Linked DNA regions of Hydrogenispora ethanolica. The protein of the gene in region 2 interacts with the protein of the main gene of each other region in a pairwise test. Links are inferred from orthologs where the notes say so. Each region holds a gene or a part of one and is shown on either strand. Other genes may lie near its edges.

Evidence for each region. The genes of interacting proteins can lie anywhere in the genome.
Region 1: the proteins of rplA (region 2) and thrS interact in binary tests that used the Escherichia coli proteins (3 or more experiments, as listed by UniProt). The link is inferred for Hydrogenispora ethanolica from one-to-one orthologs.

What each region holds. Positions count from the first base shown.
Region 1 is NZ_SLUN01000002.1:309,506-312,629, reverse strand. The notes cover bases 161-3,124. They hold thrS (threonine--tRNA ligase), read right to left. Parts: upstream 2,615-3,124; coding sequence 707-2,614; downstream 161-706. Other genes in these bases: EDC14_RS03005 (NUDIX hydrolase), read right to left, coding at 2,611-3,012; EDC14_RS03015 (ABC transporter substrate-binding protein), read right to left, coding at 161-576. Outside these bases: more of EDC14_RS03015, read right to left, coding at 1-160. UniProt on the Escherichia coli protein: Catalyzes the attachment of threonine to tRNA(Thr) in a two-step reaction: L-threonine is first activated by ATP to form Thr-AMP and then transferred to the acceptor end of tRNA(Thr). The rate-limiting step is amino acid activation in the presence of tRNA.
Region 2 is NZ_SLUN01000065.1:460-3,847, reverse strand. Bases 240-3,214 are described here. They hold rplA (50S ribosomal protein L1), read right to left. Parts: upstream 2,097-3,214; coding sequence 1,383-2,096; downstream 240-1,382. Other genes in these bases: secE (preprotein translocase subunit SecE), read right to left, coding at 3,192-3,214; nusG (transcription termination/antitermination protein NusG), read right to left, coding at 2,650-3,174; rplK (50S ribosomal protein L11), read right to left, coding at 2,153-2,578; rplJ (50S ribosomal protein L10), read right to left, coding at 657-1,181; rplL (50S ribosomal protein L7/L12), read right to left, coding at 263-634. Outside these bases: more of secE, read right to left, coding at 3,215-3,388. UniProt on the Escherichia coli protein: One of the primary rRNA binding proteins, it binds very close to the 3'-end of the 23S rRNA. Forms part of the L1 stalk. It is often not seen in high-resolution crystal structures, but can be seen in cryo_EM and 3D reconstruction models.

The DNA.
Region 1 (3,124 bases), on a different replicon or contig from region 2:
CTTGAATTTGCTGCTGAAGTTGGTGGTTAATCCCTTGGAATAATCATTGGTGATATCATAGAGAATCGCGGCTCTCTTCGCTTTCAACGTTTCATAGGAGAACTGGGCCACGACTTCGCCCTGGAAAGAGTCGTTGTAACAAGCTCTAAAGATATAATCACCGGCATCGGTTACCGTGTCATTGGTTGACGTAGGGGAGATCATGACAATTTTTTTCTCTTGAGCGTATTTGGTGATGGCCAATGAGCATTTGCTGGTCAAGGCGCCGATGACCGCGATCACTTTATCGCGCGCGACCAGCTTCATGATGGCGTTCTTCGCTTTATCCGGGCTGGCTTCATCATCTTCCACGGCCATTTCAATCTTCCGGCCCAAGACGCCGCCTTTGGCGTTAATCTCTTCCACCGCCATTAAAATCGCATCCCGGGTCTGGGTGCCGTAAGCGGAAACCTGGCCGCTGATCGGTTGGATGGTTCCCAGCTTAATGGTTTTGCCAGCACCCTGAGCCACTGTGAACATCATGGAGACAATCAGTAAGCAAACCGCAGTCAAGGCTAAAACCTTACTTTTTCTCACCACGAAAACCCCCTTTTAAATTAGTCCGACGATAGGACTTATTATATTGAATATATCAAAATCAGTTATCCGTGTCAACGAATGCGTGCTATTGGAAATAAAATTGACGTCAAAATTACATTGCTCGGTTTTACGAATGCGCGGCAATCTCTTTCTGCAAGCGCTCCTTCAGCCAATCCACCTTCTGACTGCCCAGATCCCCCTCTTTCCGGGAACTGACCGCCACCACGCCTTCCCTGGCCTCACGTTCCCCAACCACCAACCAGTAAGGGATCTTCTGCAACCGGACTTCGCGGATACGATAGCCGATCTTTTCATTTCTGGAATCCAGCTCGGCTCTGATCCCGACTTTACGTAGATCTTCCATCACCGTCCGAGCATACTCCAGATAATCAGGGGTAACCGGCAGCACCATCGCCTGGACCGGAGCCAGCCAGGTCGGAAAAGCGCCTTCGTAATGCTCCAAAAGGACTCCGAAGAAGCGTTCAATCGAACCCAATAGCGCCCGGTGAATCATATAGGGCCGGTGATCGGCGCCGTCGCTTCCTTTATAGGTCAGACCGAACCGTTCGGACATATTGAAATCAAATTGAATCGTCGAGCACTGCCATTCGCGTCCCAGAGCATCTTTGATTTTCAGGTCAATTTTGGGTCCATAGAACGCGCCGCCGCCCTCGTCGATCTCGCTCGGCAAGCCGACCTTGTCGATGGCCGCCTGTAGCGCCGCCGTAGCCGCTTCCCAACGTTCCGGTTCCCCCACCGAGTCCGCCGGTTTGGTGGCCAGGTATAGCTTGAAGTCATTAAAACCAAAAGAGCGAATGAGCTTCAGACAGAAATTGAGGGTCCGCTCGATCTCCTCCGGCATCTGATCCGGCCGGCAAAAAATGTGCGCATCGTCTTGAGTGAAACCACGCACCCGCATCAGACCGTGCAATACGCCGCTTTTTTCATAACGGTAAACCGTTCCCAGCTCGGCCCAGCGGAAGGGGAGCTCCCGGTAGGAACGGCCCCGGCTCTTATAGATAGCGATATGGAAGGGGCAATTCATCGGCTTGGCGTAATACTGCTGGCCTTCAATATCCATCGGCGCATACATGTTCTCACTATAAAATCCCAGATGGCCACTGGTCTCCCAGAGGGTGCTCCGCCCGACATGGGGAGTGTAGACCAGCTCATAGCCGTTCTTATAATGCTCTTCCTTCCAGAATTGCTCGATCTCCTGACGGACCCGGGCGCCCTTCGGATGCCACAGCACCAATCCGCCACCGATCTGGTCATCGATGGAGAAGAGGTCCAATTCCTTGCCGAGTTTGCGGTGGTCGCGCCGGGCCGCTTCCTCCAGGAATTTTAAATACTCCTCCAGGCCAGCCTTGGTGGCGAAGGCCACGCCGTAGATCCGCTGCAGCATCTCGCGGGATGAGTCGCCTCGCCAGTACGCTCCGGCGATCGACATCAATTTGTAAGCTTTCAACCGGCCGGTACTGGGCAAGTGCGGTCCGCGGCAAAGATCATCGAAATCCCCCTGGCGGTAGAAGCTGATCGTACCGTCTTCCAAACCTTCCACCAATTCCGCCTTGTACTTCTCGCCGGCGGCCCGGAAACGCTCCAGGGCCTCCCCCTTGCTCAACTCATACCGTTCGAACGGCAGGTCGGCGGCCACGATCTTGGCCATCTCGGCTTCGATCCGCGCTAGGTCCTCCAGTTTTAGAGGCTCCGGCAAGTCAAAGTCATAGTAAAATCCGTTTTCAATGGCCGGGCCGATGGCCAATTTAGCATCGGGGAAAATCCGCCGCACGGCCTGGGCCATGATATGCGAGGCCGAATGGCGCAATACCTCCAAACCTTCCGGATCCTCCGGCTTGATCAGTTTGAGATGGACCTCGCCATCCAGCGGTTGACTCAAATCGACCAATGTATCATCCACCTGGGCGGCAATCACCTCTTTGGCCAGGCGGCCGCTGATCGACTCGGCAATCGCCCGTGGCGTCGTGCCGTCCGGATATTCGCGACTGCTTTGGTCGGGAAAGATCACTTTCACGTCTTATCTGCTCCTTTCTCTTTCAATTGAATTCTTACTATCGCTTGAAAAGCTTTCACGGCCAACTCCCGGTCGTTCGCGAAAGTCAGCCGGTCCAACTCGGTTTGGGTAATGGTTTGGCCCGCGGTAAACAGATCCGCTTCGGGAACGATCTCCTCCGTCAACGCCTCCATTACAAACCATTCCACGGTTTTATAATGTTCCCGGCCGTCCTCGGTAAAATTGTAAGCCGTCTCCGCCAGCTTTTCCAAGATCCGGGCCGTGAGGCCCGACTCTTCTTTCACTTCCCGCACTGCCGCCTGGGCGGCCGTCTCCCCGGGATCGATATGCCCTTTGGGGAAGAGCCAGACACCGTTTTTCCGCCGCAAGATCAACAAGCGATCGCCAACGAAAACCAAACCTCCAGCACAATAATCCCGAATCAACCCATTCACCCCAAAAAATAAAAATACCCGCCCCCTATAGGGACGGGATTAACCGCGGTTCCACCCTGATTGGCCGAAAAGGCCC
Region 2 (3,388 bases):
GAAAACAGACAAAAGCAAGGTAACAATAGTTATCCTCGCCACTATCTTTGTTCAAGGAATATTCGTCAAACTACTTTTCAGCAACCTCAGCCCGCATTCACTTATTTTTAATATTATAGCCGCGATTATACCTGTTTAAAAAAGTTTTTTTGAAACCATTGCCAAACTTCGCAGATTATTATAATATCACAGTAAGAATTTCCTGTCAAGGAAAAAATAAAAAAAGGGCCGGAAAATTAACCAGCCCTTTTTCAACACCCGATTATTTCAGTTCAACGGTAGCGCCGGCATCTTCGAGTTTCTTCTTGAGTTCCTCGGCGTCAGCCTTGGAAATGCCTTCTTTGACTTTCTTCGGAGCGCCGTCAACCAGATCTTTGGCTTCTTTCAGGCCGAGGCCGGTTACTTCGCGGACCACTTTGATCACTTGGATCTTTTGGGCGCCGCCGCTCACCAGCAGGACGTCAAACTCGGTTTTCTCTTCAGCGACCGGAGCAGCGGCAGCCGGAGCAGCAGCGACTGCAACCGGAGCGGCGGCGGATACGCCGAATTCCTCTTCAAAAGCTTTGACTAATTCGTTTAATTCCAGAACGGATAAACCTTTGACGATCTCTAAAACTTCACTTACTTTACTCATCGATAGAATCCTCCTTTAATAATCATTCTTCTCCGGCTTTCTGCTTGCGAATCGCCTCAACTGCATAAACCAAATTGCGGATGGGCCCTGAAAGCACCGTAGCCATGCCACGGAGCGGAGCCTGCATCAAACCAGCCACTTGACCCAGCAATGCCTCGCGGGAAGGCAGATCAGCCAACGCTTTGACGGCGTTAAAGTCAATGACCTTTCCCTCGAGAATACCGCCTTTCAGCTCCAAGTGTTTGTGATCTTTGGCAAAATTCGAGAGTATTTTCGCCGGTGTAACCGGGTCGTTATATCCGAATGCCAAAGCCGTCGGGCCACTCAGATAGGAATCGAGCCCTTCGATGGAAACCGACTTCGCCGCCCGGCTGGTCAGAGTGTTCTTAGCGACTTTATACTCGACGCCGGCTTCCCGTAGTTTCTTCCGGAGCTCGGTAACTTCCTGAACATTCAGCCCCCGATAGTCGGCGAGTACTACTGCTTTGGATTTCTGCAGTTTTTCTTGAATTTCACTTACCGCCGCTTCCTTTTCCGGTCTTGCCATGTTTACACCTCCTTTAAAAAGTAATCACCTTTGGAAACAAAAAATAAAGACCCCCATAGCTAAACTGGAGGTCTGTTATCACCCTGTGAAAACCATTCCAGCCTCGGTAGGCGGGTTTCCCCATTAAATCGGCTCAATTACCGATGCCTACTGTCTATGGCGCGAATTCAAATATTCAGTTGAAGTACAATCTTCCGTATTTTAATGCTCGGCGCTCGCAGCCGACTGGGCCGATTGCGGGGAAACTTTGACGCCGGGACTCATCGTAGCCGAAAGCACCACGCTCTTGATATAGGTCCCCTTGGCGCTGGCCGGTTTGGCTTTGACGATCACATCCATCAGCGTCCGGAAGTTACGCAACAACTTTTCCGCTTCAAAAGAAACCTTCCCAATGGGCACATGCACGATACCGGTCTTATCGACCCGGTATTCGACCTTACCGGCTTTGATCTCTTTTACGGCTTTCGCAACGTCAAAAGTAACGGTGCCGGTCTTGGGGTTCGGCATCAAGCCTTTCGGCCCCAAAATCTTACCCAGTTTACCGACAGCGCCCATCATATCCGGAGTCGCCACGGCCACATCAAAGTCCATCCAACCTTTTTGAATCTCTTCAATCAGGTCTTCGGCGCCAACCTTCTCAGCGCCCGCCTCTTCGGCTTCTTTGGCTTTTTCGCCTTTGGCGAAGACGGCCACTTTCACCGTACGTCCGGTACCAAAAGGCAGCACCACGGCGCCACGGATCTGTTGATCGGCATGACGCGGGTCTACGCCCAAACGGATCGAAATCTCGACCGTCTCATCGAATTTACCTACTGGCATCGATTTAATAATATTCAAGGCTTCCGCCGGGTCATACAGCTTAACGCCGTCAACCAATTTCGCGGATTCCTGATAGCGTTTTCCATGTTTCGGCATATCATTTCCTCCTTTGTGGTCATAACGGAATTACTTCCTCCCACGGTTTGAAGCGACTAATCTTCTACCACAATCCCCATGCTGCGCGCCGTACCGGCGACCATGCTCATGGCTGCCTCTACGCTGGCGGCATTCAGGTCCGGCATCTTCAGCTCGGCGATCTCGCGGACTTTCGCCCGGCTGATCTTACCGACTTTATCCTTATTCGGAGTTCCGGAACCTTTCTCCACATTAATGGCTTTTTTAATCAAAACAGGCACGGGGGGTGTTTTGCAGATAAATGTAAACGAACGATCCTCATACACGGTGATCACAACCGGAATGATCATTCCAGCCTGATTCGACGTGCGTTCGTTGAACGTCTTACAAAACTCCATAATGTTGACGCCGTGTTGACCTAGGGCAGGGCCTACCGGTGGCGCAGGATTTGCTTTACCAGCCGGAACTTGCAGTTTTACGAAAGCCGTAATTTTTTTAGCCATTGCCCTTCACCTCCTTCAATTTGATGTGGTTATAACGGGTTAAACCCTCCCACTTTAAAACACCGGAAATCCTAAAGCTTTTCAACCTGATGATAATCCAGTTCCACCGGGGTTTCCCGGCCGAACATCGAAACCTTCACTTTGATCTTCCCTTTTTCCGGGTTAATCTCTTCGATCAAGCCGGAAAAATTCTCAAACGGTCCCCGGATCACTTTGATAATCTCGCCAACCTCGAAATCAATCTTGGTCCGCGGTTCATCGATCCCCATCTGGTGCAGGATTAGTTTGGTCTCCTTCTCTTGGAGCGGAATCGGCTTGGAACCGGAGCCCACAAAGCCGGTAACTCCCGGGGTATTGCGAACAACATACCAAGAATCATCCGTTAAGATCATTTCCACAATGACATAGCCGGGATAAATCTTTTTCTTGGTAATTTTGCGTTTCCCGTCGCGAATCTCCAGCTCTTCCTCGGTGGGAACCAAAATGCGGAAGATCTTGTCTTCCATCCCCATCGATTCGACACGCCGTTCTAAATTCGCTTTTACTTTGTTTTCATATCCGGAATAGGTATGAATGACATACCAATTCTTTTCCATCCGATTTCTCCTCGCTACTACCGGTAGAATCCGAAGACTTTAAAGATCACGGTCAACAACCAGTCCCAAGTCGTGATGATAACCGAAACAACCAACACCGTGGCAATGACCACAATGGTATAGGTGGTCAATTCCTTGCGGCTGGGCCAGTTCACCTTTTTAAGTTCAGCGGAAACGTTTCGAAAAAACCGTTGGACTCCTTCAAACCGGGCTT